DNA from 4 places in the Streptomyces sp. NPDC000594 genome. Region 1 is predicted to be linked to each of the others. Evidence: riboswitches for the same ligand, from Rfam matches in the RefSeq annotation. Region 1 holds a riboswitch; each other region holds the start of a gene.
What was found. A riboswitch is a leader RNA that binds a small molecule or an ion and turns the genes downstream of it on or off. The one in region 1 is predicted to bind cyclic di-AMP.

Region 1 (7,205 bases):
CCGTCCACGTCGTCGGTGATGCTGGTGCCCTCGGCGGCCTCCGCCCAGAAGGCGAGAACGGTACGGGCCTCGTCGACCCGTGCGGTACGGATGTGAAGATCGTCGCTCATGGATCGACCCAAGCATGCCGCTTCCTGGGCCGACCAGCGGTTTTCCCCCGTGGTGCGCCCCGGGCGGGGTGGTGTCACCGGCCGGGTCCCGGCCGGGCCGGGGGCGGATCAGGGGCGGGTCAGACCGGGGGCGGGTCAGGCCGGGGGCGGGTCAGGCCGGGAGGACGAAGCAGAACTCATTGCCCTCCGGGTCGTGGAGCACCTGGAAGTCCCCCTGGGGGTCGGAGACCACCGCTCCGACCGGCGAGGCCCCGAGCGCCACCGCCCGCGCCGTCGCCGCCGCGAGATCCCCGGCCTCCAGATCCAGATGCAGCCGGTTCTTCCCGGCCTTTCCCTCCGGCACCCGCTGAAAGGCGATCCGCACCCCGTCCGGCGGGTCCACGAAGGACCAGCCGGGGCTCCGGTCCACCGGGTCGCCCCCGAACAGCGCCGCCCAGAAGCGGACCAGCAGGGCCGGGTCATGACAGTCGAAGACGATCTCGCTGAGTCGTGCGCGCATGGGTCCACCCTAGGTCGCGCCCGCCCGGGCCCGGCGTGCCCCGGCCCCCGGGCCCGGTCGTCGGCCGGGCGGCGCCGCGCGGCCTACCGTGCCAGGGCGCCGACCGCTTCGGCCGCCACCAGGGGCTCGGGCCGCGCGGCGCCGGTGAAGGCGGTGGCGTCCCAGGTGCCGCCCAGGCGGGGGGCGAACCAGCGGGGCGCGCGGGCGCGGAAATCGGCCGGGGAGAGCCGGCCCGCGCCCTCCGGGACGGCGCCCAGCAGCGGCGCCCCCGCCACCTCGGGGAGGTCCAGCAGATTGCAGCGGGCCGCGAGGTCCGGGGCGGCCGGCCAGCTGCCGACGACCACGCCCAGCTGGTCGACCCCCCGGGCCCGCAGCGCCTCGCCGGTCAGTGCCACCGCGTTGAGCGTGCCGAGCCCGGCGGGGGCCACCACCAGCACGGGGGCGGCCAGCAGCCGGGCGACATCGGCGAGGGTGGTGCCCCGGTCGTCGAAGCGGACCAGCAGCCCGCCCGCCCCCTCGACCAGCACCAGGTCGTACTCCCCGGCCAGCGCCGCCACCCGGTCCGCGATCTCCTCGGCACCTGGAGCGGTCCGCCCGGCCCGCCGCGCGGCGGTCGCGGGGGCCAGCGGCTCGGGAAAGCGCGCCAGCTCCAGACCGTGCGCCGGGCCGCCGAGCCGCCGTACCTCGGCCAGATCGCCGGGCTCCCCCTCGGCGACCCCGGTCTGCGCGGGCTTGACCACGGCCACCCGCAGGCCGGCCGCCAGCGCGACCAGCCCGGCGGTCACGACGGTCTTCCCGATCTCGGTCCCGGTACCCGAGACCACGATGACGGACACGCTGTTCCTGCCTTTCCCGTTTCTCGTTCCCTGTCGGGGAAGATCCCCCCGGCCGCCGTGGGCACCCGGCCCCGGCGGCCCGCGACCTCGGCCCGTGCCTCAGCCCGCGGTCGCCGCCGCGCGCATCCCCGCGCAGATCCGCGCCAGATCCTCGTCGTCGGTCACATAGGGCGGCATCGCGTAGACCAGGTCCCGGAACGGCCGCAGCCAGACCCCCGCACGGACCGCCGCCTCCGTGGCCGCCGCCATGTCGACCGGGTGGTCGAGCTGGATGACCCCGATCCCGCCGAGGACCCGGACATCCCGTACCCCCGGCAGCTCCACCGCCTCCGCGAGCCCCGCCCGGAGCCCGGTCTCCAGCCGCTTGACCTCCTGCTGCCAGTCCTGGTCGAGGAGCAGCCCGATCGAGGCTCCGGCCACCGCCGCCGCCAGTGGATTGGCCATGAAGGTGGGCCCGTGGGCGAGCACCGGCACCTCGCCGCGCGAGATGCCCGCCGCCACCTCCGAGGTGCACAGGGTCGCCGCCATGGAGAGATAGCCGCCGGTCAGCGCCTTGCCCAGACACATCACATCCGGGGCGACCCCGGCCGAGTCCGCCGCGAAGAGGGTCCCGGTGCGGCCGAAGCCGGTCGCGATCTCGTCCAGTACCAGCAGCACCTCATGGGCGTCGCACGCCTCCCGCAGCACCCGCAGATACGCGGGGGAGTGGAAGCGCATCCCGCCCGCCCCCTGCACCACCGGCTCGACGATCACCGCCGCCAGCTCGTGCGCGTGCCGGGCGATCAGCTCCCGCAGCCGCTCCGCGTACCCCTCGTCGTACTCCTCGGGAGGCGCGTCGGCGAACACCTGCCGGGGCAGCGACCCCGACCACAGATGGTGCATCCCGCCGTCGGGGTCGCAGACCGCCATCGGCTGCCAGGTGTCCCCGTGATAGCCGCCGCGCCAGGTCAGCAGGCGCCGCTTGGCGGGGTTGCCCCGGGAGCGCCAGTACTGGAGGCACATCTTCACCGCGACCTCCACCGCCACCGAGCCGGAGTCGCTGAGGAAGACATGGCGCAGCGGCTCCGGGGTGATCTCCACCAGCCGGGTCGCCAGCCGGACGGCGGGCTCATGGGTGAGCCCGCCGAACATCACATGGCTCATCCGGTCCAGCTGGCCCCGGGCCGCCTCGTTGAGGACGGGGTGGTTGTAGCCATGGATCGCCGACCACCAGGAGGCCATCCCGTCGATCAGCTCCCGGCTGCCGTGGACCGGCTCGGCCAGCCGCAGCCGTACCCCCGACGCCGACTCCACCACCAGTGGGTCCACCCGGCCCGGCATGGGGCCGTACGGATGCCAGACATGGGCCCGGTCCAGGGCGAGCAGCTCTCCGGGGGAGAGCGGCGGCGCCTCAGGCATTGGGCGCCAGCTCCGTGCCCGCGCCCCGGCGCCGTACGGTCACCAGGTCGGTACGGGGGCCTCCCGCCACCGCCGCGCTCCCGCCGCTGTCGGCGCCGTTCGAGGCCGGGTTCGTCGAAGCCGGGTTCGTCGAGGCAGGGGTCTTCGGGGCCGGGGTCTTCGGGGTGGGGGTCTCCGTACCGTTCGCCGTGGCGGGCTCCGCACAGCCCCCGGCCCCGGTCCCGTTCCCGTCGCCGCAGACCGAACCGCAGCCACCGGCCGCCGCGTCCGTCCGGTGCTCCGGGAGGGTGGTGGTGTCCGTGCCCTCCACCTCGAAGCCCGCGTCCGCGATCATGTCCAGATCGGCCTTGCCCGCCTGGCCCTCGCTGGTCAGATAGTCGCCGAGGAAGATGGAGTTCACCAGGTGCAGCGCGAGCGGCTGGAGGGTGCGCAGATGCACCTCGCGCCCGCCCGCGAGCCGTACCTCCACATCCGGGCAGACGAACCGCACCATCGCCAGGATCCGCAGGCACCGCTGCGGGGTGAGGTTCCACTCCTTGGCCAGCGGGGTGCCCTCGAAGGGGATCAGGAAGTTCACCGGAACGGAGTCCGGGTCCAGCTCCCGCAGCGCGAAGACCACGTCGACCAGGTCCTTGTCGCTCTCGCCCATCCCGGCGATCAGGCCCGAGCAGGCCGAGAGACCGGCGGCGTGGGCCTTCTGGACGGTGTCGACACGGTCCGCGTAGGTGTGGGTGGTGGTGATGGCGCCATAGGTGGCCTCGGAGGTGTTGAGGTTGTGGTTGTACGCGTCGGCGCCGGCCTCCCGCAGCCGCTCGGCCTGTCCGTCCGAGAGCAGTCCCAGACAGGCGCAGACCTCCACCTCCTCGTTCTCCTCCTTGATGGCCTCGATGGTCCGGGAGACCCGGTCGACATCGCGGTCGGTGGGGCCGCGTCCGCTGGCGACCAGGCAGACGCGCTTGGCGCCGCCCGCCACTCCGGCCGCCGCCGCCTTCGACGCCTCCTCCGGCTTCAGCCAGGTGTACTTGAGGATCTCCGCCTTCGACCCGAGCCGCTGCGAGCAGTAGTTGCAGTCCTCGGGGCAGAGCCCGGACTTCAGATTGACCAGATAGTTGAGTTTCACCCGCCGTCCGAACCACTGGCGGCGCACACTGCCCGCCGCGGCGACGACGTCGAGCAGTTCGTCATCGGAGGTCGCCAGTACGGCGAGTGCCTCGTCGCGGGTCGGCAGCTCGCGCCGCAGCCCCTTCTCCACCAGCGTCTTCAGCAGGTCCATGGCGCCGATCCTGACGCACGGAGCGGGCCGGGGGAAAGGCGGAACTCCACAACAGACCCCGCGGCGAGGTGTGCGCATGGACACATCCCCCCAGGTGCCCGGCGCCGTTAGGGTCTGGGGACCATGAACAGGGAAGTGTGTTCCGCGCCAGGCCCGGACGAGGATCCCGCACGGCCGGGCCCGGCCCCTTCGACGGGTCCGGACCCCTTCGGGTGGCTCGGCGACGCGGCCCGGCTGAGGGAACGGGCCGGTCTGGTCCGGACCCTGCGGCCGAGGGAGGCCGGCGCCGGCCCGCTGGATCTCGCGGGGAACGACTATCTCGGACTCGCCCGGGACCCCGCCGTCACCGGCGCGGCGGCCGACGCGGCCCGCCGCTGGGGGGCCGGGGCGACCGGCTCCCGGCTGGTGAGCGGCAGCACCGCGCTCCACGCCGCGTTGGAGCGGGAACTCGCCGCGTTCTGCGGCTTCGAGGCGGCCCTGGTGTTCTCCTCCGGCTATGCGGCCAATCTCGCCGCCGTCACCGCGCTCACCGGCCGGGACTCCCTGCTGGTGTCGGATGCCGCCAATCACGCGTCGATCGTCGACGGCTGCCGGCTCTCCCGCGCCCGTACGGTGATCACGCCGCACGCCGATGTGGACGCGGTACGGGAGGCCCTGAACGGCGCGGGGCCCACCGAGCGCTCCCTGGTCGTCAGTGACGCGGTCTTCTCGGTGGACGGCGACGCGGCCCCGCTCGCCGACCTCGCCCGGATCTGCCGTGCGCGGGGCGCCGCCCTGCTGGTGGACGACGCCCATGGGCTCGGGGTGCTGGGCGACGGCGGCCGGGGCGCCCTGTGGGCGACGGGTCTCGCGGGGCAGCCGGGGGTGGTCGCCACCGTGACGCTCTCCAAGGCGCTGGGCAGCCAGGGCGGCGCGGTCCTGGGCCCCGCCCGGGTGATCGACCATCTGGTGAACACGGCCCGGAGCTTTGTCTTCGACACCGGGCTCGCCCCGGCCGCCACCGGTGCCGCGCTCGCCGCGCTGGAGCGGCTGCGGGCCCGCCCGGAGCTGGCCGGCCGGGTCCGCGCCCATGCGCTCGCGCTGCACCGGGGACTGACGGAGCGTGGCTTCACCGCCCGGCGCCCGGACGCCGCCGTGGTGTCGGTCCGGGCGCCGTCGGCCGGTGAGGCGGTCGCCTGGGCGGCCCGCTGTCGGGCCGAGGGGCTCGCCGTCGGCTGCTTCAGGCCCCCTTCGGTGCCGGACGGCATCTCCCGGCTGCGGCTGACGGCCCGTGCGGATCTGACCGGGCGGCAGATCGCCGACGCGCTGGCCACGGTGGAGGCCACGGCTCCGGCGGGGGCCAGGACTCCGGCGGGTGCGACGGCTCCGGCGGGGGCCCGTACCCCACCGGAGCGGGCGGCCGCCGCCGGTTCCTCCGGTCCGCCCTCGCCCGTCGGGCGATGACGGACGGTCCCTCAGGACACCCGGCCGTAGCGCACGTTCTTGGTCCAGATCTTGTCCAGCTTCACCCAGGACCCCCGCTTCGGAGAGTGCCAGATCTTCCCCTTACCGGCGTAGATGCCCACGTGGTAGACGTACCCCCGCGAGTGGAAGAAGACCAGGTCACCGGCCTTGCGGGAGGAAGAGGAGATCTTGCGGCTCTTGTTGTACTGCTGCTGCGCGGTGCGCGGCAGCTTCTTGCCCGCCTTCTTGTACGAGTAGAGCGTCAGCCCTGAACAGTCGAAGCGGCTCGGCCCGGCCGCGCCATAGCGGTAGGGCGCTCCCTTCTTCGAGGCCGCCACCTTGAGCGCCTTGTTCGCGTGGGTGGTCGCGGCCTGTGCCTCCGGGGTGCCTCCCGGCACCAGAAGCGATCCGCCGACCGCGGCGAGGGTGAGGGCCGACACGGCCCCCGCCCGGCTCAACAGGAACGGGACGGTGTTCTGCGCACTCATGCGCAACCCTTCGTCATCCGCCTGTGAAGGGTGACCTGTCGGGTTCGGGTGGACGAAGTTTCCCGGCCGCGGTGCGGCTTCACCCCAAGGAACGTCCGGACGGTGGGTCCGTGCGTCCCGTACTGCTTGGGTCCTCCACTCCTGCCGAAGCACTCCTGTCGACCAGAGCCCGGGACAGCGGCAGGACTCGGCGTCCGCCCGGACCGCCCCGCCGAGGTGACGGGGGCTTGTCGTCCCAGGGATCTTGACCCACAACCCGATCAAATTCCGAGCGGAAAAGGCTATATGTGAGGTTTGCCACCCTTGGTCCGTTCAGGTGGACAGCGGCCCTCTGTGGTCCGGCTCACGAGAGGTGAGCATGCCCGCACCTGCGGAGGAATAAGATATTCCGCTTATTCGGTGGACGGTTCCGCAACTCGACCGTAGCCGGGGCGGCGCCCTCGCGTACATCATTCGGGCTACTGGCACTGGTACCCACATGGCGGTTGACCCCCTGCGGAGGGATGGTCAGGGAGCTTGGGGTGGTGGTAGGGAAACCCGCAGTGTTCTGCGCTCCCCGTCGAGCACCCTGAGCGCCCTCGCGAGCGTCGCGGCGTGCACTTCGCTCTCCCCGCGCCGATGCATCAGATCGAGCGCCTCGCGCAGCGCGGTCGCCTGGCTCACGAGCGCCTGGGCGGCGCGGAGCGCGCCATAGGTATGGGTGGCGCGCGCCGGATTGATCCGCCCGAGCAGATCGGCGGCGCTGAGATAGGCGTCGATCAGTTCCCCCTCGGCCCGGGTGAGCGCGGGCAGGGGCGGCTGCCTCGGAATCATGCGCTCGCCGCCCCCCGCGCACCGGCCCCACGGGTCCGGATCACCTGGTCGACCAGGCCGTACTCCAGCGCCTGGGCCGCTGTGAGATGCCTCGGCCGTTCCAGCTCGGCGGTCACCCGCTCCGGGTCGCGGCCGGTGTACCGGGCGAGGAGCGCGGTGAACGTGCCGCGCTGCCGCAGCAGTTCGGCCGTATGGATCTCCAGATCGGACGGCTGTCCGTGCAGCGGCTCCGCGAGGGAGGGCTGTCGCAGGGTGATCCGCGCGGTGGGCAGCATCAGCCGCCGGCCCGGGGCGCCCGCCGCGAGCAGCAGCGCGGCGGCGCCCGCGACCTGCCCGACACAGACG
Region 2 (7,531 bases), on a different contig from region 1:
TGTGCTGGACCCCCGGGGGGACGACGCGCGCCGCCGCCATCTGCTCCAGTCGCTGCTCCAGGCCGAGGGCCTGGCGACCGCCGGCTACCGGGAGCGTTTCGGCGCGGAGGCGGGGGACGACTTCGCCGCCGAGCTGGAGCGGTTCACCGCGCGGGGCTGGCTGGACCCGGACGCCCCCGCCGGGGTGCTGCGGCTGAGCCCGGAGGGGCTGGCGCACTCCGACGCGCTCGGCCCCGAGCTGTTCTCGCCCGCCGTGCGGGCGCTGATGGCCGGATACGAGGCGAAGTGAGCGGCGCGTCGGGGCTGACCCTGCTGTACCGGGGGCCGCTGGCCTCGTGCGACTACGACTGTCCGTACTGCCCCTTCGCCAAGCGGCGGGACAGCACCGCACAGCTGCGGGCGGACCGGGCGGCGCTGGAGCGGTTCACCGGCTGGGTGGCGGGGCGGCCTCCCGAGGAGGGGCTGTCGGTGCTCTTCACCCCCTGGGGGGAGGGGCTCGTGCGGTCCTGGTACCGGCGGGCGATGGTGGAGCTGTCCCGGCTGCCGCAGGTGCGGCGGGTGGCGATCCAGACCAATCTGAGCTGTCGTACGGAGTGGCTGGCCGAGGCCGACCCTCGGACGCTGGCCCTGTGGTGCACCTTCCACCCGGGCCAGACCCCGTACGACCGCTTCCTCGGGCGGTGCCGGGAGCTGACCGCGCTCGGGGTGCGGTTCAGTGTGGGCACGGTCGGGCTCCCCGGCCATCTGGAGCAGGCCCGCAGGCTCCGCGCCGATCTCCCCGCCCAGGTCTATCTCTGGGTGAACGCGGCGGAGGGCCATAGCTACACCGACGCCGAGGCGGACCGGTGGACCGCGCTCGACCCGCTCTTCCCCTACAGCCGCGATCCGCACCGCTCGGCGGGGCTGCCCTGCCGTACCGGCACCTCGGTGATCTCGGTGGACGGGGACGGGACGGTGCGCCGCTGCCACTTCGTCCCGGAGGAGCTGGGGAATCTGTACGACGGCTCCTTCCGGCGGGCGCTGGGCCCCCGGGGCTGTCCGCGCGCGGTCTGCGACTGCCATATCGGCTATGTCCATCTGGAGTCGCTGCCGCTGTACGACGTGTTCGCCGGGGGTGTGCTGGAGCGGATCCCGGCCCCCGGGGCATGGGCCCCGGGGATCCCGGAGAAGCCGCTGCCCGGCCGGTCGCTGCCGCTGGTGGTGCGGGCGGAGCGGACGGTCAGAGCGGAAGGAGGTCCGGGCGCTTCGCCTCGACGGTGTCACCCGAGCTGACCCCGCGCAGCCGCCGTCCGATCCAGGGCGCCAGATGCTCGCGCGCCCAGTGGATGTCGTCGCGGCGGACCTCCAGGGTGGTCTGCGGCGGCAGCGGCGGCCAGGGCCGGTCGGGCTCGGCGGGGACCGGCAGCCCGAGTACCTGGGCGGCGCGCAGCGCGACCCGGGTGTGGCCCTCGGGGGAGAGATGGAGCCGGTCGGTGTCCCAGGCCCGCCGGTCCTGGACCGACCGGAGCGACCAGAGGTCGAGCACGGGGCAGTCGTAGCGGTCGGCGATGGCCCGGACATGCGCGGTGTAGGTGGCGACCTTGCCGCGCAGATGGCGCAGGACCGGCACCCCCCGGGTGTCGAAGCCGGTGGTCACCAGCACGGTGCCCACGGCGTCGTTCAGTTCGGCGACGGCCCGCTCGAAGCGTTCGGCGACATCGTCGGGGTCGCTGCCGGGGCGGATGATGTCATTGCCGCCGGCGCAGAAGGAGACCAGGTCGGGTGCGAGGGCCTTGGCCCGGGGCACCTGCTCCGCCACGATCTGGTCGAGGAGCCGTCCGCGTACCGCGAGGTTGGCGTACCGGAAGTCGTGCTCCGGTACGCGGTCGGCGAGGAGTGCCGCGAAGCGGTCCGCCCAGCCGATGAAGGTGTCGTTCGGGCCGGGGTCGCCGACGCCCTCGGTGAAGCTGTCACCGATCGCCGCGTACGACCCGATTCCGCCCATGGTTCCTGTTCTCGAATCGTCTGCCACGAGGCACCATCCTGACCTCACGGATGTGACCTACGCGACCGTAAGGAGGGGTTGACGCGGCGTGATCTTTACCACCGCCCGATTTTCCGCGCGGGGGGAATAGGGCGGGAACGACGCTTCCCCGCACCGGGCGGCGGTACGGGGAAGCGGTCCCGGGGCCCGGTGCGGGGGGGGTGCACCGGGTCCCGGAGGGGGGTGGATCAGAGGGCGACGCCGTGCCCGCGCAGATAGGCGACCGGGTCGACGTCCGAGCCGTAGCCGGTGCCGGTGCGGATCTCCAGGTGGAGGTGGGGTCCGCTGGAGTTGCCGGTGGAGCCCACGAGGCCGATCTGCTGTCCGCCGGTGACGGTCTCCCCGGCGCTGACGGAGAGGGCGGAGAGATGGGCGTACTGCGAGTAGTGGCCGTCGGCGTGCTGGACGACGACCTCATTGCCGTAGGCGCCGTTCACCCCGGCGGAGACGACGGTGCCGGGGCCGACGGAGCGGACAGGGGTGCCGCTGGGCGCGGAGAAGTCGACACCGGTGTGGTAGCCGCTGGACCACATGGAGCCGGTGGCGCGGTAGGCGGTGGTGACTCCGCCGGAGGCCAGCGGGGTGGTCCAGGCGCCGGTGGCCGGCGCGGGCTCGGCGGCGGGGGTCTCGGTCGCGACGCGGGCAGCGGGGGCCTCGGGCGCGACGGGGGCGGCGGGCGCCTCGGGCGCGGCCGGGGCGGCCTCGCGCACGGAGGTGGCGGCGGGGCCGTTGCCGCCGGAAGCCGGGGCCGGGGCGGCGGCCGGGGTGCTCTTCCGGTCGGTCCCGCCCTGCGCACGGCTGTCGCCGGAGGTCAGGGTCAGTTCGAGACCGGGGTGGATCAGCGACGGGTCGCCGCCGACGGCCTCGCGGTTGTCGGCGTAGAGCCGCTCCCAGCCGCCCCGGATCTCCCGGTCCGCGGCGATCTTCGACAGATGGTCCCCGGCGACGACCCGGTAGGTGGCCCGCTCCTCGGCGGCGGCGGGGGCAGCCGCCTGGGTGGCGGGGGTGGCGGCGGGCACGGCCTGGGCGGTGACGGCCGAGGGCGCGGCGGGGGCCGCGTGGGCGCCGGTGGCACCGATCAGCGGCAGGGCGAGAGCCGCCCCTCCGGTACCCGCGGCGACGAATCCCCGGGTGAGGGCATGGCTCTTGGGACGGCGGTGCTTCCCCTTCTGGGGCATGGCGCTTTTCCTCTCCGGCGCCTGCGAGGTGAGCTGTCGGGTTCGGGCTGGAGCTGCCCGGCCGCGCTGTTGCGCGGCTTCACCCCGAGCCGTCCGCGTCCATGCGTCCGGCGTACTACCTGGGTCCCCCGCTCCTGCCACACGGTGCTGTCCGATGGGATCCGGTCGGTGGCAGGATTCGGCGATCCGTCCGGACGGCCGTGACCGTAGACGAGCCGAGCGGACCGGAACAAGCCACTCCGCTTCAGGACGATGATCCACCGAAACCAACCGGCCGTCCTGCCCGTCACCCTCTGTGGAGCGGTCTCGGACAACTCCAGGGCGCGGTCCCGAGTTGACTGGCCGCCACAGGGCACGGACGGTCACCACTATGATCCTGCTCACCAACAGTCCGCCATAGAGGGACAGATGCTGCGCAATCCCTCTTGGTGCCCAATTCGGTCATAGGTGGCTTTTTATGACCTACTGACGGCGCAGACGGATGACCGTCGCATCCAGATCGCCGGTCAGCCCGGTGTGGATGCCCTGGTGGAGCAGGACCGCCCCCCGATGTTCGGCCCCGGTGTCCTCCCGGACATATCCGGCCGCCGGGTCCAGGGCCCGCAGCCGCAGCCTCGGCGGGCGTTCGCCGTAGTGCTGCGCCTGGAGCCAGGCGAGCACCACGGTCTCGTCGCCCCGGGTGTACTGCACGGCGCTCAGCCCGCCGCCCGGCGGGCGCAGCCGGTACAGCTCGCCGTGCTGCACCAGGGGACGGATCTCCTTGTACAGCTCGACCCAGCCGCGCGCCTCGGCCAGCTCCTCCTCGCTCCAGTCGGTGAGCCGGCCACCGATGCCGAGCACCCCGGCCATGGCACTGACAAAGCGGAAGCGGAGGGAACTGCGCCGCCCGTTGAGCTGGGTGTTGGGGCTGTCGGTGACCCAGGCGGCCATCACCCGCGCGGGGTGGATCTGGCCGAAGCCGTGCTGGATCGCCAGCCGGTCCAGCGGATCGGTGTTGTCGGAGGTCCACACCTGATCGGTACGGGAGAGGATCCCGAGGTCGATCCGGCCGCCCCCGCCCGAGCAGGACTCGAAGGCGACCGCCGGATGGGCGGCGCGCAACCGGTCGAGCAGCTCGTACAGGGCCTCGACATGTTCCACCCAGAGCCGCTGCGGATAGGGGTCGCCGGGCCAGCCCGGGTCGGTGAAGCAGCGGTTGAAGTCCCACTTCACATAGTCGACGGGGGCGCTGCGGAGCAGGGTGTCCAGGGTCTCCCACAGATGGCGCCGGACATCGGGGCGGGCGGCGTTCAGCACCAGCTGGTTGCGGAGTTCGGTGCGGCTGCGCCCGGGGTGGTGCTGCACCCACTCGGGGTGGGCGCGGTAGAGATCGCTGTCCGGGTTGACCATCTCCGGCTCCACCCAGATCCCGAACCGCATCCCGAGCGCGTGCACATCGTCGGCGAGCGGCTTCAGGCCGCCGGGGAAGCGCTCCTCGTTCGGGGTCCAGTCGCCGAGCCCGGAACGGTCGCTGGTACGCCGGCCGAACCAGGCGTCGTCGACCACGAACAGCTCCACGCCGAGGGCGGCGGCCCGCCGGGCCAGGGCGCGCTGCTGATCGGCGGAGATGTCGAAGCCGGTGGCCTCCCAGGAGTTGTAGAGGACGGGGCGGACCTCGTCCGCGCGCGGGACGACATGGGCGAGCTGCCAGGCGTGCCAGGTACGGCTGGCGCCGCCGAAGCCGCCGGGGCTCCACACCCCGGCGAAGACGGGCGAGGTCCAGCCGGCCCCCGGGGCCAGGCTCAGCAGGCCCGAGTCGTCATGTCCGGCACCGCCGGTGATCTGTACCTGTCCGTCGGGCAGCAGCTGGACGGCGATGCGCCAGGAGCCGGACCAGGCCAGGGCGCAGCCGTAGACCTCGCCGTGTTCCTCGGTGGCGCCCTCGGCGTCCAGCGCCACCCAGGGCAGCTGCTGATGGCCGGTATGGCCCCGGCGGCTGCCGATCAGCTGTTCGCCGGGGCCGAGGGGGGTGCGGACCAGCCGGGACTCGGCGGCCCAGCGGCCGTGCAGCCGGCTGAGCCGCCAGGCGTCCCGGGCGGGCAGGGTCCAGGTGGCGGAGTCGGCCCGCAGCAGCTCGACGGGCTCCCCGGGGGATTTTCCCGTACGGGACCCGGCGTCCGGGCCGTCGTCCCCGTCCCGGTGGGCGACGGTGACCCAGCGCTCGATGACATCGAAGTCGTCCCGCATCCGGTGGTGCAGGGTGAGATCCAGCCGGTGCACCGGGTCGGTGAAGCCGAGCCGCAGCTCGTCGCCGTCGGTGGTGGCCCCGGTGAAGCTCCACTCGGTGCCGCGCACCTCGGGGGTACGGACGGAGAGCGCGGGCCGGACGAAGCGCGGGCCGCCCTCCACCGGGTACTCCTCATGGCCGTCCAGCGGGGATTCGAAGGGCCGGTAGGGGGGCAGGGGGTCGGCCGCCAGCTCGCGGGCGTCCGCTCCGCCGATCCGCGGCCCCCAGTGCAGATGCAGCAGTTCGTCGCGGTCGGTGAGATGGAGGGCGTAACTGCTGGTGGGTCCGGAGAGAACCCAGGTGCGCCCGTTACCGACGGTCTCGATCATCCCGACCCCTCGTCTGTCGCAGCATCCGCAGATACTCACAGGTCCGCACAGGTCCGCACATCATCCGACGGCCGGGGGTGTCGCGCAACGGGCCCTCGCCGGCCGCGGCCGGGCCCGGTGGGTGCCGTATCGTCGGAAAGCGCCACCGTCGGCGACCAGCGCCGACGGCTGTGACCTGAGGAGACTTTGTGACGCAGCAGCTGCCGCGGGTCCCGTCCACCGAGCCCGAACTGACCGGGGTACGGAACTTCCGCGATGTCGGCGGGCTGCCGACCTCGGACGGTGGGCGGGTGCGGTACGGGCGGCTCTTCCGCAGTGGCCATCTGGCCCATGCCACCGAGGCCGACGCCGCCTTTCTGGCCACGCTGGGGCTGCACACCGTCTTCGACTTCCGCAATGCCGCCGATGTACGGCTGGAGGGTCCGGATGTGGACCTGCCGGGGGTGCGGAACGTCTCCATACCGCTGAGCGACCCGGCCGCCGGGGCCGAGTTCTGGAGGATGATCCGCGAAGGCGATCTCCCGCTGCTGCGCTCGATCCTGGCCGACGGCAAGGGTGCCCGGCGGATGGCCGATTCCTATCGGGAGATGGTGGTGGAGCGCACCGGGGAGCACAGCGGGCTGCTGCACTCCCTCGCGGACGACAGCACGCCCGCGCTGATGCACTGCGCGGCGGGCAAGGACCGCGCGGGGCTCTCCATAGCGGTGACGCTGCTCGCCGTGGGGGTGGAGCGGGAGGCGATCGAGGAGGACTACCTCAAGTCCAACGATCCGCACCGGCGCTACCGGGTGCGCCGCCGGGACTCCTCCCCCGCCGCGCTCTCCCCGGAGGTGATGGAGCTGCTGAGCCCGCTCTTCGACGCGCGGATCGAGTATCTGCGGACCGCGTTCGACGCGATGGATCAGGCCTGGGGCGGGGTGGAGGGCTATCTCACCCGGGGCCTGGGGCTCTCACCCGCGACCCGGGAGCGGCTGCGCGAGCGGCTGGTCGCCACCGGCTGAGCCGCGGGGGCCGCCACCGGCCGGGCCGGGCGGGGCCGGGTGCGGACGGGGCACGGGCTCCGCCCGCCGGGCCCGGCGGGTCACTTCGCGCCGACCTCGAAGAGCAGATAGAGGAAGAAGGCGAAGACATGGCCCGCGATCAGATAGGCGAAGAGGCGGATGACCAGGCCGCGGGGGAACTTCCCCTCCTGCTTGCCCCCGGCCTTGGGGGACAGGGGGGCGGCGGCGGGGTCGGGGGTCTCGGACATGTCACTCCTCGGGTCGGCTGTCACAGCCATCGCGGACATCTCGTGGGTTCTCGGTGATCTCGGAGGCTCGGCGTCTCGGTGATCACAGGGGCTCGGGGGCTTCTCAGTGCGGCGGATGGAGGTCGGGGCTCTGGAGCAGGGTGTGCACGAACAGCAGCTCGGCGCCCTCCCGCCCGGCCGCGGCCATCCGGTGCGGGGTCAGCGAGTCGAAGTGGGCGCTGTCCCCGGGACCCAGCTCGTGCACGGCCTCCCCGAGGGTGAGCCGCAGCCGCCCGTCGAGGACATACATCCACTCCTCGCCCGGGTGGACCCGGACCAGATCGCCCTGGGCCCCGTACGGCACCATCAGGCGCAGCGGCTGCATGGCCCGGCCGGGGACCCCGGCCTGGTGGTAGGTCCAGCCGTCGGCGGCGGCGGGTTCCCGGCGCCCGGCCCGGACGACGGGGTCCTGCTGCGGGGCGGGCTCGCCCAGCAGCTCGGAGATGG
Region 3 (7,531 bases), on a different contig from region 1:
GGATGAACCGCATCAGGGTCTCCAGATCCGCGCCCGGGTAGCGGATCAGATGCCGGGCGGCGGCGATGACCTCGCCCAGATTGTGCGGCGGCATATTGGTCGCCATACCGACCGCGATGCCCGACGAGCCGTTCACCAGGAGGTTCGGATAGGCGGCGGGGAGCGCCACCGGCTCCCGCTCCTGCCCGTCGTAGTTCGGGCTGAAGTCCACCGTGTCCTCGTCGATGGACTCGGTCATCAGCGAGGTGGCGTCCGCCATCCGGCACTCGGTGTACCGCATCGCGGCGGGCGGGTCGTCATTGCCCAGCGAACCGAAGTTGCCATGGCCGTCGACCAGCGGCACCCGCATGGAGAACGGCTGGGCCATGCGCACCAGGGCGTCGTAGATCGAGGCGTCGCCGTGCGGATGCAGCTTGCCCATGACCTCGCCGACGACCCGGGCGCACTTCACATAGCCCCGGTCCGGGCGCAGCCCCATCTCGTTCATCTGATAGACGATGCGGCGCTGTACCGGCTTCATCCCGTCCCTGGCGTCCGGGAGGGCGCGGGAGTAGATCACCGAATAGGCGTATTCGAGGAAGGAGCCCTGCATCTCGTCGACGACGTCGATGTCGAGGATCTTCTCCTCGAAATCGGGCTGCGGGGATTTCGTGCTGCGGCGGGCCATCGCGGCTGCTGCTCCTTCACGGACCGGATCGGGAACTGTCGCCGCCCATTGTGGACTGTCGCACTGACATCACCGACCGCGACCCGGTGAACGACACCGGCCCGCCCACCGTACCCACCGCTGGTCACCCCGCCGGACGCACCCGCTCCGTACCGGATTCCCACCTGTCACGGGCCCGCCGGCGGGCCCCGCGGGAGCCCGGCACGGACCGCCGGGCGGAAGGGAGCGCGGAAGAGGGGAGCGCGCGGTAAGCACTTCGCCAGGTGTCGCTCCGCTTGCATACAGTGGCATCGCTGGGAAAACAACACCCAACAGCATCGCGATCGAAGGGACGTACATGCCCATGGGTCACACGGCCACAGCTCAGGCCGGTTCGGGCGGCCTGACAGCGACGGAGCACCGGCTGGCCAACGGCCTGCGTGTGGTGCTCTCCGAGGACCACCTGACCCCGGTCGCCGCGGTCTGCCTCTGGTACGACGTCGGATCCCGCCATGAGGTCAAGGACCGTACCGGCCTCGCCCACCTCTTCGAGCACCTGATGTTCCAGGGCTCGCACCAGGTCAAGGGCAACGGCCACTTCGAACTGGTGCAGGGGGCCGGCGGCTCCCTCAACGGCACCACCAGTTTCGAGCGCACCAATTACTTCGAGACCATGCCCGCCCACCAGCTGGAGCTGGCGCTCTGGCTGGAGGCCGACCGCATGGGCTCCCTGCTGGCCGCCCTCGACGACGAGTCGATGGAGAACCAGCGCGACGTGGTCAAGAACGAGCGCCGCCAGCGGTACGACAACGTCCCGTACGGCACCGCGTTCGAGAAGCTCACCGCCCTCGCGTACCCCGAGGGCCACCCGTACCACCACACCCCCATCGGGTCCATGGCCGATCTGGACGCCGCGACGCTGGAGGACGCCCGCGCGTTCTTCCGTACCTACTACGCGCCGAACAACGCGGTGCTGTCGGTCGTCGGCGACATCGACCCCGGGGCCACCCTCGCCTGGATCGAGAAGTACTTCGGCTCCATCCCGGGCCACGACGGCAAGCCGCAGCCCCGGGACGGCTCCCTGCCGGACACCATCGGCGAGCAGCTGCGCGAGGTGGTCGAGGAGGAGGTGCCCGCCCGTGCGCTGATGGCCGCCTACCGGCTGCCGCACGACGGCACCCGTGAGTGCGACGCCGTCGATCTGGCGCTGACCGTCCTCGGCGGCGGTGAGTCGTCCCGGCTGCACAACCGCCTGGTCCGCCGCGACCAGACGGCCGTCGCCGCCGGGTTCGGCCTGCTGCGGCTGGCCGGCGCGCCCTCGCTGGGCTGGCTGGATGTGAAGACCTCCACCGGTGTCGAGGTGGAGCGGATCGAGTCCGCCGTCGACGACGAGCTGGCCCGGTTCGCCGAGGACGGTCCGACCCCCGAGGAGCTGGAGCGCGCCCAGGCCCAGCTGGAGCGGGAGTGGCTGGACCGGCTCTCCACCGTCGCCGGCCGCGCCGACGAACTCTGCCGGTACGCGGTCCTCTTCGGCGACCCCCAGCTCGCGCTGACCGCCGTCGACCGCATCCTCGATGTCACCGCCGACGAGGTGCGGGCCGTCGCCGCCGCCCGGCTGCGCCCCGACAACCGCGCGGTGCTGGTGTACGAGCCGCTGGCCGCCGACGCCGCCGACGCCGCCACCGGGAACGACGCGAACGACCAGAACGACGCGACCACCGAGCACGCAGAAGGGGCGGGCCAGTGACCGACGCCGAGCCGCTGACCACCATGGACTTCCACCCCCGGCCCGAGGCGGGGCAGCCGAGCCCCTGGGCCTTCCCCGCGCCCGAGCGCGGCGGCCTCGACAACGGGCTGACCGTGCTCCGCTGCCACCGCCCCGGTCAGCAGGTGGTGGCCGTCGACATCCTGGTCGACGCCCCGCTCGACGCGGAGCCGGAGGGCCTTGACGGCATCGCCACGATCATGTCCCGGGCGCTCTCCGAGGGCACCGACAAGCGCTCCGCCGAGGAGTTCGCCGCCGAGCTGGAGCGGTGCGGCGCGACCCTCGACGCCCATGCCGACCACCCGGGTGTGCGGGTCTCCCTGGAGGTCCCGGTCTCCCGGCTGGCCAAGGCGCTCGGCCTGGTCGCCGAGGCGCTGCGGGCCCCCGCCTTCCTCGACGGGGAGATCGAGCGGCTGGTGCGCAACCGGCTGGACGAGATCCCCCATGAGCTGGCCAACCCCTCCCGCCGCGCCGCCAAGGAGCTGTTCCGGGAGCTGTTCCCGGCCACGCACCGGATGTCGCGGCCCCGGCAGGGCACCGAGGAGACCGTCGCCCGGATCGACGCGGCGGGCGTACGCGCCTTCTTCGAGGCCCATGTCCGCCCCGCCACCGCCACCGCGGTCGTCGTCGGCGATCTGACCGGTGTCGACCTGGACGCCGTGCTCGCCGAGACCCTGGGCGAGTGGACGGGCGACTCCCGCGACCCCCGCCCCGTACCGCCGACCACCGCGGACGACACCGGCCGGGTGGTCGTCGTCGACCGTCCCGGGGCGGTCCAGACCCAGCTGCTCATCGGCCGGATCGGGCCGGACCGGCACGACCGGGTCTGGGCGGCGCAGGTGCTGGGCTCGTACTGCCTCGGCGGCACCCTCACCTCCCGGCTCGACCGGGTGCTGCGCGAGGAGAAGGGCTACACCTACGGCGTCCGCGCCTTCGGCCAGGTGCTGCGGTCCGCGCCGGACGGCACGGGCGCCTCGCTGCTCGCCATCAGCGGCTCGGTGGACACGCCCAACACCGGTCCGGCCCTGGCGGATCTGTGGCAGGTGCTGCGGGTGCTGGCGGCCGAAGGGCTGACCGACGCCGAGCGGGACACCGCCGTACAGAACCTCGTCGGTGTCGCACCGCTGAAGTTCGAGACCGCGGCGGCCGTCGCGGGCACCCTGGCGGACCAGGTCGAGCAGCATCTGCCCGACGACTACCAGGCCACCCTGTACGCACGGCTCGCCGCGACCGGCACCGTGGAGGCGACCGCCGCCGTGGTCAGCGCCTTCCCGGTGGACCGGCTGGTCACGGTGCTCGTCGGGGACGCGGCGCAGATCGTGGAGCCCGTCAAGGCCCTGGGCATCGGCGAGGTCACCGTGGTGACCGGCTGACCTTCCCCCGGGAAGGCCCGATCGGGCCGGCCGGAGCCCTGGTGTCCACTCCCACCAGGGCTCCGGTCATTTTTCGTGGCGTCTGTCCGCTTTTGAGGGAATGTCATGGGGAACTCGCCTGTCTGTGGTGTGGCATACCCAACAAAATCCGCCGTCTGTTTGGCGAACCGAAGGCGCCGCCCGTAGCGTCAGTGCGGCTGTTCGCCTGCTGTACGCCGCATCCGCGGCACGGACAGTCATCGCCGAATCCCCCATGGGTGTGAGCCCGGGGGAGCCGGGGACCCACCGTCCCCAGGGGTGAATCGGACGCCTTCGCTCCGTGCGGAGGGGCCCGTAGGAGACCTTCCTGCTCCGAACCCGTCAGCTAACCCGGTAGGCGAGAAGGAAGGAAAGGATCAGCCTCTACATGGCGTTGACCCGCTCCACCGGGAAACACCGTGCCCCGAGCCGTGCGAAGCGCCGCGGCGCGAGCATCGCCGGTGCCGCCACGCTCGCCACCACAGGGGTCTGCGGCGCCCTCGCCACCCCGGCCTTCGCCGTGGCGGACGACGTCTCCAAGGCGCCCGCCACCGCCGAGGACACCGGCACCTTCATGATCCTGGCCGCCGACGCGGAGGCCGACTCCCTCGCCGACGAGGTCAACGACCAGGCCCTCACCCAGAAGCGCGAGGCCATCGCCCGCGAGGAGGCCGTCAAGGAGGCCCGCCGCAAGGCCGAGGCCCGTGAGCGGGAAGCCCGTGAGGAGCGTGAGCGCGCCGCCCGTGAGGCCGAGCGCGAGCGGCTGATGAAGACCTACACCTCACCGGTGGCCGGGTCCCATGTCTCCACCGGCTACCAGACCGGCGGCGCCTACTGGTCCTCCGGCAGCCACTCCGGCATCGACTTCCACGCCTCCGAGGGCACCGCCGTGGTCTCCGTGGGCGCGGGCACCGTGGTCGAGGCCGGCTGGGGCGGCGCCTACGGCAACAATGTCGTGATCCGGATGAACGACGGCTCGTACACCCAGTACGGCCATCTGCTGGCCGTCCAGGTCACCGCCGGACAGAGCGTGATGCCGGGTCAGCAGATCGGCCTCGCGGGCTCCACCGGCAACTCCACCGGCGCGCACCTCCACTTCGAGGCCCGCAGCGGCGCCGAGTACGGCTCCGATGTGGACCCCGTCGCCTATCTGCGCTCCCATGGGGTCGGCATCTGACACCCCGCCCCCCAGAAGTCTCACCGAGAGCCCCCGGCGCCTGGAATCCACCCAGTGCCGGGGGCTCTCGGCGTACTGGCCGGAAGAGAGCGGCTTCGCACCCGGCTCCACGGGGAAGGGCGGTCCGCTGCAATAGAGTCGCCGGGCGCGCGGCACACGGGCCGCGCACCCGGGGTGCCCGACGACCCCGGGGGAGTGCAGCGGATCCCAGCGGAGGTTCGGTCATGCGCGTCCCGGCGCACTCGGTCTGCACGGCGATCCGCGACGACATCGTCTCCGGGGTCTTCCCGCGCGGCGGCCGGCTCACCGAGGAACAGCTCGCCCGCCGGTACGGGGTCTCCCGCATCCCGGTCCGTGAGGCCCTGCGCACCCTGGAGGCCGAGGGGTTCGTGGTGATCCGCCGGCATGCCGGGACCCGGGTCGCCGAGCCCACCGCGCAGGAGGCGGCCGATCTGCTGGAGGCGCGGATGCTGCTGGAGCCACTGGGCGCGGCCCGGGCGGCCCGGCGGCGCACCGAGGCGCATCTGCGGGTGCTGCGCGGGCTGGTACGGCTGGGGCAGGAGCGGGTCCGCCGGGACCAGGGCGAGGATCTGCGGGCGCTGGGCGGCTGGTTCCATCAGACGCTGGCCCAGGCGTCGGCCAGCCCGGGGCTGATCGCGCTGCTCACGCAGTTGCGGCACAAGATCGCGTGGATGTACGCCGTGGAGCAGCCGGCCGAGCCGGCGGTGTGCTGGGCGGAGCACGGGGCGATCCTGGACGCGGTGGTGCGCGGCGACGCGGAGCGGGCGCGGGAGCTGACCGCGCTCCATGCCGAGCGCGGCGCCCGGGCGCACCGGCTGCGGCTGCCCCAGCCACCGGGCCCGCCGCACCGCCCGTACCGCCGTCCGCCCCGGCTGGCGACGGCCCCCCGCTGAACCCGGGTGAGCCCCGCTGAGCCCCCGGGTGCCTGCTTGCTTGAGTGCTTGAGTGCTTGAGTGCCTGAGCCCGGCGCCGGGGGCGGCGGGGGCGGGAAGCCGCGGCCACCGGCGGCCCGGCACATGCGAAAAGCCGCGGGCTCTCCTTGGTCGGGGGAAGAGTCCGCGGCTTGTTCCGCCGGCCCCTGAGGGCGGCCGTCTACGAGGCCCGTCGGAACGGGCCGGGGGTGCGGCCCGTGGGTACGGGCCGGGGGAGCGCCGGACGGGGGCGCTCCGGTGCCGGGTGGGGGGGAGAACCGGCACCGGGACCGGGCCCGGGAGACCCCGGGCCGCGCGGCCGGCGGTCAGACCGTCTCCGGCAGCTCCTCCAGGCCCTCCGCGACCAGCTTGGCCAGCCGGTCCAGCGCACCGTCCGCACCCTCGGCGTCCGAGGTCAGCACGATCTCCTCGCCGCCCCGGGCGCCCAGCCCGAGCACCGCGAGCATGGAGGCGGCGTTGACCGGGTTGCCGTCGGCCTTGGCGATCGTCACGGGGACGCCGGACGCGGCGGCGGCACGGACGAAGAGAGAGGCGGGTCGGGCGTGCAGGCCCTCGGCCCAGCCGACGGTGACGCGGCGCTCAGCCATGGTGGTGTCCTTCGGGGGGAAATGGGTTGTCTAGACCAGTGTGCCACGGTACGGGACGCTCCCCGTCCCGCCCCGCGCGCCCGGCGGACGCGCCGCCCGGCCCCGGGCCGCCGCCACCCGGCCCCGCTCCCCGGGGCCGACCGTCCCGACCTCGTCCTTTCTTCCCCGTCCACCCGGCGATCACCCTCCTCGGGACTCCGTGACCGCCGGTCGCGCCGTACTCTTTCGCCATGCGGACCCGGCCGGAACAGACCTATCCCGACCACTGGGAGGCCGATGTGGTGCTGCGCGACGGCGGCACCGCGCGCATCCGGCCGATCACCCCCGACGACGCCGGGCGGCTGGTCAGCTTCTATGAACAGGTCTCGGACGAGTCGAAGTACTACCGCTTCTTCGCCCCGTACCCCCGGCTCACCGCCAAGGACGTCCACCGCTTCACCCATCACGACTACGTGGACCGGGTGGGGCTCGCCGTGACGGTGGGCGGGGAGATCATCGCGACCGTCCGCTACGACCGTATCGACGAGCGCGGACGGCCCGCCTCCGCCCCCGCCGACCAGGGGGAGGTCGCCTTCCTGGTGCAGGACGCGCACCAGGGGCGCGGCGTCGCCTCCGCCCTCCTCGAACACATCGCGGCCGTCGCCCGGGAGCGCGATATCCGGCGGTTCGCGGCCGAGGTGCTGCCCGCCAACAGCAAGATGATCAAGGTGTTCCGGGATGCCGGCTACACCCAGAAGCGCAGCTTCGAGGACGGCTCCGTCCATCTCACCCTGGACCTGGAGCCCACCGAGAAGTCCCTCGCCGTCCAGCGCGCCCGGGAGCAGCGGGCCGAGGCCCGCTCCGTCCAGCGGCTGCTCGCACCCGGTTCGGTGGCCGTCATCGGCACCGGACGCACCTCCGGCAATCTGGGCCGTACCGTCCTGCGCAACCTCCGTGACTCCGGCTACACCGGCCGCCTCTACGCGGTGAACCGGGCGTTCCCCGACGGCTGGCCCGAGGTGGAGGGGGTGCC
Region 4 (7,531 bases), on a different contig from region 1:
AGTACGGCGGCGGGGACTGGCGTTCGTCCATGGTGCCCGAGTGCCTGCGGGTGGACGCCGCCCCGCTGCTGCTCGGCTCGTACTCCGACGAGGTGGGCCGGGCGCTCTTCGGCGCCACCGCCGAACTGACCCGGCTGGCCGGCTGGATGGCCTTCGACACCGGGCAGCAGGAGGCGGCGCAGCGGTACTACATCCAGGCGCTGCGGCTGGCACGGGCGGCGGCCGATGTCCCCCTCGGCGGCTATGTGCTGGCGTCGATGTCGCTCCAGGCGATCTACCGGGGCTTCGCGGACGAGGGCGTGGATCTCGCCCAGGCCGCCATCGAGCGCAATCGCGGCCTCGCCACCGCGCGCACCATGAGTTTCTTCCGGCTGGTGGAGGCGCGGGCCCATGCCAAGGCGAACGACGCCGTGGCGGCGGGCGCGGCGCTGCGGGCGGCGGAGGCCTGGCTGGAGCGCTCCCGTGCGGGCGACTCCGACCCGACCTGGCTGGGTTTCTATGGGTACGACCGGTTCTGCGCGGACGCGGCCGAGTGCTACCGCGATCTGAAGGCCCCCCGGCAGGTGCGGCGCTTCACCGAGCAGGCGCTGTCCCGGCCCACGGAGGAGTTCGTCCGCTCGCACGGGCTGCGGCTGGTGGTCAGCGCGGTCGCCGAGCTGGAGTCCGGGAATCTGGACGCGGCGTGCGCGGCGGGCACCCGGGCGGTGGAGGTCGCGGGGCGGATCTCCTCGGCGCGGACCACCGAGTACGTGCGCGATCTGCTGAACCGCCTGGAGCCCTATGGGGACGAGCCCCGGGTGGCGGAGCTGCGGGAGCGGGCCCGGCCACTGCTGATGGCGCCCGCGTAGCCGGCACCCCCGGCCCCGGGGCGCCCCGGAGATGCCGGGTGTGAAGCCGGGCCTCCCCGGGTACGAAGCCGGTCCTCCCGGGTACGAACCGGTGCGCTCCGGCCTTCCGGGGATCCGATTCGGCCTTCTTGGGGTCTACGAGGTGATCTGATCCGGCCTTCCTGGGTACGGGGTGATCCGATCCGGGTCGGTCCAGGTCGGTCCGGGGTCGGTCCAGGTCGGTCCGGGTCGTCCGAACGACGGTGTTCCCCCGGGCGGCGTGGGCGGGGCACGGGCGGGGCAGGGATAGCGGCGGAACTTGTGTGTACGGCTCCCTGGGCCCGTGCCGCCGGAGCGGCGCGGGCCCTCCCGCATGGGCCGCTCCGGCAGGGGGGACCGTACGGGAGGGCCCGGGTACGGACGGGCGGGCGGTCCGGGCGCGGTCGCGGCGGCCCCCGTGCGGTGCCGGGCGGAGCGGTCCGGTGGACGGCTCCGGGGGGCGTTGTCAGTGGGCGGGTGCAGTATCGGGGGTGGGAGGTGGCACGGGTGACGGCGACAGCGACGGCGGAGCCGGGCAGCAGGGCGACACCGGGGGCGGACACGGCGGCCGGGGCGGCGGAAGCGGCGCGCTCCGCGACGGCCCGCCCGGTGGCGGGCTCCGGAGGCGGCTTCGACTGCGATGTCCTGGTGATCGGCGGGGGGATCGTCGGGCTCTCCACCGCCCATGCCCTCACCCGGGCGGCCCCCGGGACCCGGGTGACCGTGCTGGAGAAGGAGCCCGCCCCCGCCCGCCACCAGACCGGGCGGAACAGCGGGGTGATCCACAGCGGCATCTACTACCGCCCCGGATCGCTGAAGGCCCGGTTCGCGGTGCGGGGCGCCGCGGAGATGGTCGCGTTCTGCGCGGAGCACGACATCCCGCACAAGGTCACCGGCAAGCTCATCGTCGCCACCGACCGCGAGGAGCTGCCCCGGCTGCACGCCCTCGTCCAGCGCGGCCGGGAGAACGGCATCCCGGTGCGGGAGCTGGGCCCCGCCCAGATCGCCGAGTACGAGCCGGAGGTCGTCGGGCTGGCCGCGATCCAGGTCGGGACCACCGGTGTGTGCGACTACGGCGCCGTCGCGGCCGAGCTGGCCCGGCTGCTCATGGAGGACGGGGCGCTGATCCACTGCGGCGAGGAGGTCACCGCGATCGACCGAAGACCCTGGGGGGTCGCCGTGCGGACCTCCACCGGCCGGGTGGTCCGCGCCCGCGCCCTGGTGAACTGCGCGGGGCTGCACTGCGACCGGGTGGCCCGGCTGGCCGGGGACGACCCGGAGATGCGGATCATCCCCTTCCGGGGGGAGTACTACGAACTGAGCGACCCCACCCGGGTGCGCGGGCTGGTCTATCCCGTGCCGGACCCGGCCTTCCCCTTCCTCGGGGTCCATCTGACCCATGGGATCGACGGCGGCGTCCATGTCGGGCCGAACGCGGTCCCCGCGGCCGCCCGGGAGGGATACCACCGAACCACCGTGCGCCCCCGGGAGCTGGCCCGGACCCTCGGCTGGCCCGGCACCTGGCGGATGGCGTCCCGGCACTGGCGGTACGGAGCGGGCGAGCTGCACCGCTCGCTGTCGAAGACCGCCTTCACCCAGGCGGTGCGGCGGCTGCTGCCCTCGGTGACCGAGCCCGATCTGCGGCCGGCCCCCTCGGGGGTACGGGCCCAGGCCGTGCTGCGGGACGGGAGCCTCGCCGACGACTTCCTGATCCAGGAGGCCCCCCGTACCGTCCATGTGCTGAACGCCCCGTCCCCGGCGGCGACCGCCTCGCTCCCGATCGGCCGGGAGGTGGCGGCCCGGGTGCTGCGACAGCTCTGACCTGCGGGGCCGCTCCGGACGACCAGCGGCACCGACCGGCGGCACCGGCACCCACCCACAAGGCACCGGATGCAAGGCACCGGGACAAGGCACGAGGCCTGCCGGGCCTGCCGGGCCTGCCGGGCCTGCCGGGCCTGCCGGGCCTGCCGGGCCTGCCGGGCCTGCCGCATGATCATGACGGCTCGCTCGCCCGCCCCCGTAGAATCGGAGGCACTGTGTCCGAGCTGAAGAACAACACCCCCGCACCCTCCGTCGCCGCGCCCGCCCGCGACCGGAGCCTGCCGCGCTTTCCCGGCGGCCCCGTCGCCGACCCTGCGGGCTCCCACCACGAGCGGCGCATCCGGAGCTTCCAGCCCCGGCGCAGCCGGGTGACCACCGGCCAGGGCGACGCCCTCCAGCGGCTCTGGCCCCTCTGGGGCATCGAGATCGACGGCCGGGACGGTCTCGATCTGCCGCGGCTCTTCGACGGGCTGCCCGTCGTGCTGGAGATCGGCTTCGGCATGGGCGAGGCCACGGCGCAGATGGCCGCCGCCGACCCCGGCACCGGCATCCTCGCCGTCGATGTCCACACCCCGGGCCAGGGCAATCTCCTCGGCCTCGCCGAGCGGAACGGTCTGTCCAATGTCCGCGTGGCCAACGGCGACGCGATCATCCTGCTGCGGGAGATGCTGCCGCCCGCCTCGCTGGACGGACTGCGGATCTACTTCCCGGACCCCTGGCCGAAGAAGCGGCACCACAAGCGGCGGCTGATCCAGACCGAGTTCCTGACCCTGGCCGCGGGAGCGCTGAAGCCGGGCGCGGTCCTGCACTGCGCGACCGACTGGGAGCCGTACGCCGAGCAGATGCTCGATGTCCTCTCCGCCCACCCCGACTTCGGGAACACCCAGGACGACGGGGGCTATGCGCCCCGGCCCGCCTTCCGGCCGCTGACCCGTTTCGAGGGCCAGGGCCTGAACAAGGGACATGTCGTGCACGATCTGCTGTTCCGCCGGGTGGAGGCCACGGCTCCGGACACCGTCTGAGCCCGCCCCGGGTCCGCCCCCGGTCCTCGCCCTCAGGCCCCGCCCCCAGGCCCCCATCGGGCCCTCCTCGGGCCCCTCGCGGGAAGTGCTTCGCCAGGTGTCGGTGCGCGTCGTTAGGGTCATTGGGTGCCCGAGCCGCTCCCGCACCACCCTCAGCCCAGCCCGACGGACCCCGAGCCCAGCGCCCGGGACCGCCGGGGCCCCGCCGTGCCCGCCCTCCGTCAGGAGCCGGTGTTCGACGCCGTACCCGAGCGGTCCCGCTGGCGCTATCAGCCCCGGCGGGCCTCCCGGCTCTGGCGCTCCAGAGCGATGCGGATCGGGGTCCTGGTCACCGCCCTCGCCCTGTGTGCGCTGGTGATCCTGGGGCTGGTGCGCAAGGAGACCGGCCACGAGGGGTTCCTCGTCGGTCTCGGCCTGGCAACCCTGCCGGTCCCGCTGCTGGTCACCGCCTTCCGCTGGCTGGACCGCGTCGAGCCGGCCCCCTGGCGGAACCTGATCTTCTCCTTCGCCTGGGGCGCCTTCGCCGCCGCCCTGATCGCGATCCTGGCCAACACCTTCGCGACCCGCTGGATAGCCACGGCCACCGCCGACCCCACCGGCGCCCACTCCCTCGGAGCCACGGTCGTCGCCCCGATCGTGGAGGAGAGCGCCAAGGCGGTGGCCATCGCCCTGCTCTTCTTCTTCCGCCGCAAGGAGTTCACCGGGGTGGTCGACGGCGTGGTCGTCGCCGGGCTCACCGCCACCGGCTTCGCCTTCACCGAGAACATCCTCTATCTGGGCAACGCCTTCGGCGAGGACCAGGCCCTGGGCTACTCCGGCCTGCCGGCGCTGACCGCGGCGACCTTCTTCGTACGGGTGGTGATGTCCCCGTTCGCCCATCCGCTCTTCACCGTCCTCGCCGGGATCGGCTTCGGCCTGGCCGCCACCGCCCCGCGCCACCGCAGGGCCCGCCGGATCCTGCCGCCGCTCGTCGGGGTGCTGCTCGCGATGGGGACCCACGCCCTGTGGAACGGCTCCGCCTCGTACTTCGGACCGCTCGGCTTCTACGCGGTGTACGGGATGTTCATGGTGCCCTCCTTCGCCCTGCTGACCTGGCTGGCGATCCGGTCCCGGCAGAACGAGCTGCGCACGATAGCCGCCGAGCTGCCGAAGTACGCCATCGCCGGATGGCTGGCCCCGGCGGAGCCGCAGGCGCTGTCCTCGATGAAGGCGCGCACGATGGCGCAGGGCGTGGCCCGGCACGCGCACGGCCCGGCGGCGGCCCACGCGGTCTCCGAGTACCAGCGGTTCGCGACCTCGCTGGCCTTTCTGCGGCACCGGGCGGAGCGGGGCACGGCGGGGCCGGACTTCACCGCCCGTGAGCAGGAGCTGCTGCACCACATGTGGCAGCGGAAGGCGGTGGCGGCACCCGCCCTGACCTATGCCGCGCGGGCGACGGGCCGGGTACTGGTCCCGCCGCCGCACCGGGACTACGAGACCTACAACCCGTACCGCGTCTGACTCGCCCACGGCCGGAAGCCGGGAGCCGGGAGCCGGAAAAGGGACCGGCGGCCCTGGCATCGGGGGGTGTGCACCAGGGCCGCCGGGGATCAGGGCGCGGCAGACCGACGACGCGGGTACGGGCGGGCGTCCGGGCATCGGGCCACGGGGGATCAGCGCGGGAAGAGCGCGGAAAAGAAGGGGAGCGGGGGTCCCGGTGGATACCGGGACCCCCGCGGAGATCAGGGGTTGAGGCCCTGGGCGCGCAGCCAGGCCATCGGGTCGACGGCCGCGCCGCCCCCGGTCTTGACCTCCAGGTGGAGGTGGTCCCCGCTGACATTGCCGGTCGCGCCGACGATGCCGATCGTCTGGCCCGCGCTCACCTGCTGGCCGGCGCTCACCGACATGGAGTGGAGGTGTGCGTAGAGGATCTCGGTGCCGTCGGGCAGCTTGAGCAGGATGCGGTAGCCGTACGGGCCCGCCCAGCCGGCCGCCGTGACCGTGCCGGTGCCGACGGCCTTGACCGGGGTACCCCGCTGGGCCGCGAAGTCCAGGCCGGTGTGCTGGCCCGAGGACCACATGGAGCCGGACTGACCGTAGGTGGCGGTGATCGTGTACGAGGAGGTGGGCAGCGCGAAGGCCTTGGCGAGCTTGGCCCGGCGCTCGGCCTCCTCCTTGGCCTTCCTCTCCCGCTCGGCCTTCTTCTTCTGCTCGGCCTTGGCCTTGGCCTCGGCCTTCTTCTTCTCCTCGGCCTTGCGCTCGGCAGCCTGCTCGGCCTTCTTGGCGTCGGCGGCGGCCTTCACCGCGGCGTCCCGCTCGGCGGCGGCGCGGGCGGCGTCGTCGGCGCTCGACTGCTGGTCGTCGGCCTGCGCCAGGATCCGGGAGCGCAGCGCCTCGGCGGCCGTCTGGCTGTCGGCCTGCTGGGCCGCGAGGCCCATCGCGGCGTAGGAGGCGTTCTCGTCGACGACCTCGGAGGAATCGTCGGAGCCCGGCATGAGCGAGCCCACATCGGGAAGGGATATGGAGACGGCGGGCTTGTTCTGCGCGGTGGCGATGCCACCCGCGCCGACCGCGGCGATCACGCCGACACCGAGCACCGTGGAGCTGCGGGCGAAACCGCCGCGCTGCTTCATCACACGATGGCGGTGACGACCGCGGACCGGGTGAACCGTTTCCTCAGTGGGGTTCCAGACACCGGGGGACGGAGCCGCCCCCTCGTCGCTGAAGACGCCGGGCCTGAAAGGCGTTTCCGGGGCAGGGCTGTTGGACGCCACCGAGGCGTGCTCCTTTCCTTCCTTCTCGCCTACCGGGTTAGCTGACGGGTTCGGAGCAGGAAGGTCTCCTACGGGCACCCTCCACCGCGGACAGCATGGTGGAAGAAGTCCGATTCACCCCAAAAGGTGGTTCCCCGGTTCCCTTGCGGGATTCGGCGCGTGCGCACGGCGCCGTCCTGACGACGGCTGGGACGACCGCGCTGCGTTATCGAACGTTAATAGACACGCGGACCGTATTCCAAGTTGTTCCGGTCGATCTTTAATCTCTTTGCCATCCACTTACCCCGACATATGAGGGCGGAATCGGGCGACTTGAACGACCGTCGGGACGGATCACATATCTGACGGTTTATCAATTGTTATCGGAGAGGTGTCCATCGGCTACGGAGCGTGCGTCTCCTTATGTCGCCTTCACCTCGCCGGGGCCGGGCGGACCGTCGTCGGTCGTCCTGCGGGTGGCCCCGAACCGCCGCCCGGTCCGCTGCTCCTCCGGCGGCCGGGCGACCGCGAGCAGCGCCATGTCGTCCGTGGCACCGCCCCCCGTATGCCGCCGCACATCGTCCAGGAGTTCGTCCAGCAGCTCCCCCGGACCCGGGAAGACCCGCCCCGCCAGCCGCGCGGCCGGATCGTAGAAACGCCCCGTCCCGTCCCGGGCCTCGGAGAGCCCGTCGGTGAAGAGAAAGAGGGTCGCCCCCGCCGGCAGCGGATACTCCTCGGCCCGGTCCGGCCAGGAGCCCAGCTCGACCATGCCCAGCGGCAGCGCCGCCTCGCTCGGTTCGAGCACATCCAGCGCCCCGTCGCCATGGAGCATCAGCGGCTCCGGATGACCCCGGTTGACCAGCCGGACGATCCCCGCGCCCCGGGGGATCTCGGCGAGGACCGCGGTGGTGAACGCCTCGACGGCGTCCAGCGTCTCCCGCCGCTGCGCCTCCCGGATCAGCGCCCGCTCCAGCCGCCCGGTCACCCCCTCCAGGGTGCCCTCCTGCTCGGCCGCCTCCCGGAACGCCCCGATCGCGACCGCGACCGCCTCCACCGCCCCGAGCCCCTTGCCCCGGACGTCGCCGACCAC

Region 2: linked by a shared signal. The riboswitch ahead of ABT354_RS10955 (LysM peptidoglycan-binding domain-containing M23 family metallopeptidase) and the one ahead of ABT354_RS35590 (C40 family peptidase) in region 1 are both predicted to bind cyclic di-AMP.
Region 3: linked by a shared signal. The riboswitch ahead of ABT354_RS20725 (M23 family metallopeptidase) and the one ahead of ABT354_RS35590 (C40 family peptidase) in region 1 are both predicted to bind cyclic di-AMP.
Region 4: linked by a shared signal. The riboswitch ahead of ABT354_RS34385 (M23 family metallopeptidase) and the one ahead of ABT354_RS35590 (C40 family peptidase) in region 1 are both predicted to bind cyclic di-AMP.

The regions. Positions count from the first base shown of each region.
Region 1 is NZ_JBEPCY010000049.1:7,639-14,843, forward strand. Features, by position in the region: gene ABT354_RS35560 (GNAT family N-acetyltransferase) at 1-110, opposite strand, end outside; gene ABT354_RS35565 (VOC family protein) at 262-609, opposite strand; gene bioD (dethiobiotin synthase) at 693-1,445, opposite strand; gene ABT354_RS35575 (adenosylmethionine--8-amino-7-oxononanoate transaminase) at 1,545-2,843, opposite strand; gene bioB (biotin synthase BioB) at 2,836-4,116, opposite strand; gene ABT354_RS35585 (8-amino-7-oxononanoate synthase) at 4,240-5,559, shown strand; gene ABT354_RS35590 (C40 family peptidase) at 5,571-6,047, opposite strand; cyclic di-AMP (ydaO/yuaA leader) riboswitch at 6,051-6,209, opposite strand; gene ABT354_RS35595 (hypothetical protein) at 6,555-6,860, opposite strand; gene ABT354_RS35600 (ATP-dependent Clp protease proteolytic subunit) at 6,857-7,205, opposite strand, start outside.
Region 2 is NZ_JBEPCY010000005.1:390,436-397,966, reverse strand. Features, by position in the region: gene ABT354_RS10970 (STM4012 family radical SAM protein) at 1-289, shown strand, start outside; gene ABT354_RS10965 (STM4011 family radical SAM protein) at 286-1,272, shown strand; gene ABT354_RS10960 (SGNH/GDSL hydrolase family protein) at 1,220-1,984, opposite strand; gene ABT354_RS10955 (LysM peptidoglycan-binding domain-containing M23 family metallopeptidase) at 2,212-3,201, opposite strand; cyclic di-AMP (ydaO/yuaA leader) riboswitch at 3,205-3,395, opposite strand; gene ABT354_RS10950 (alpha-galactosidase) at 3,664-5,796, opposite strand; gene ABT354_RS10945 (tyrosine-protein phosphatase) at 5,985-6,797, shown strand; gene ABT354_RS10940 (DUF6126 family protein) at 6,878-7,045, opposite strand; gene ABT354_RS10935 (helix-turn-helix domain-containing protein) at 7,149-7,531, opposite strand, start outside.
Region 3 is NZ_JBEPCY010000014.1:91,892-99,422, reverse strand. Features, by position in the region: gene ABT354_RS20740 (DNA gyrase/topoisomerase IV subunit A) at 1-667, opposite strand, end outside; gene ABT354_RS20735 (M16 family metallopeptidase) at 1,011-2,393, shown strand; gene ABT354_RS20730 (M16 family metallopeptidase) at 2,417-3,784, shown strand; cyclic di-AMP (ydaO/yuaA leader) riboswitch at 4,015-4,177, shown strand; gene ABT354_RS20725 (M23 family metallopeptidase) at 4,191-4,979, shown strand; gene ABT354_RS20720 (GntR family transcriptional regulator) at 5,204-5,893, shown strand; gene ABT354_RS20715 (HPr family phosphocarrier protein) at 6,238-6,519, opposite strand; gene ABT354_RS20710 (GNAT family N-acetyltransferase) at 6,750-7,531, shown strand, end outside.
Region 4 is NZ_JBEPCY010000044.1:4,596-12,126, forward strand. Features, by position in the region: gene ABT354_RS34365 (NsdA family TPR-like regulatory protein) at 1-848, shown strand, start outside; gene lhgD (L-2-hydroxyglutarate dehydrogenase) at 1,476-2,687, shown strand; gene trmB (tRNA (guanosine(46)-N7)-methyltransferase TrmB) at 2,903-3,709, shown strand; gene ABT354_RS34380 (PrsW family intramembrane metalloprotease) at 3,836-5,209, shown strand; gene ABT354_RS34385 (M23 family metallopeptidase) at 5,431-6,462, opposite strand; cyclic di-AMP (ydaO/yuaA leader) riboswitch at 6,474-6,630, opposite strand; gene ABT354_RS34390 (PP2C family protein-serine/threonine phosphatase) at 6,863-7,531, opposite strand, start outside.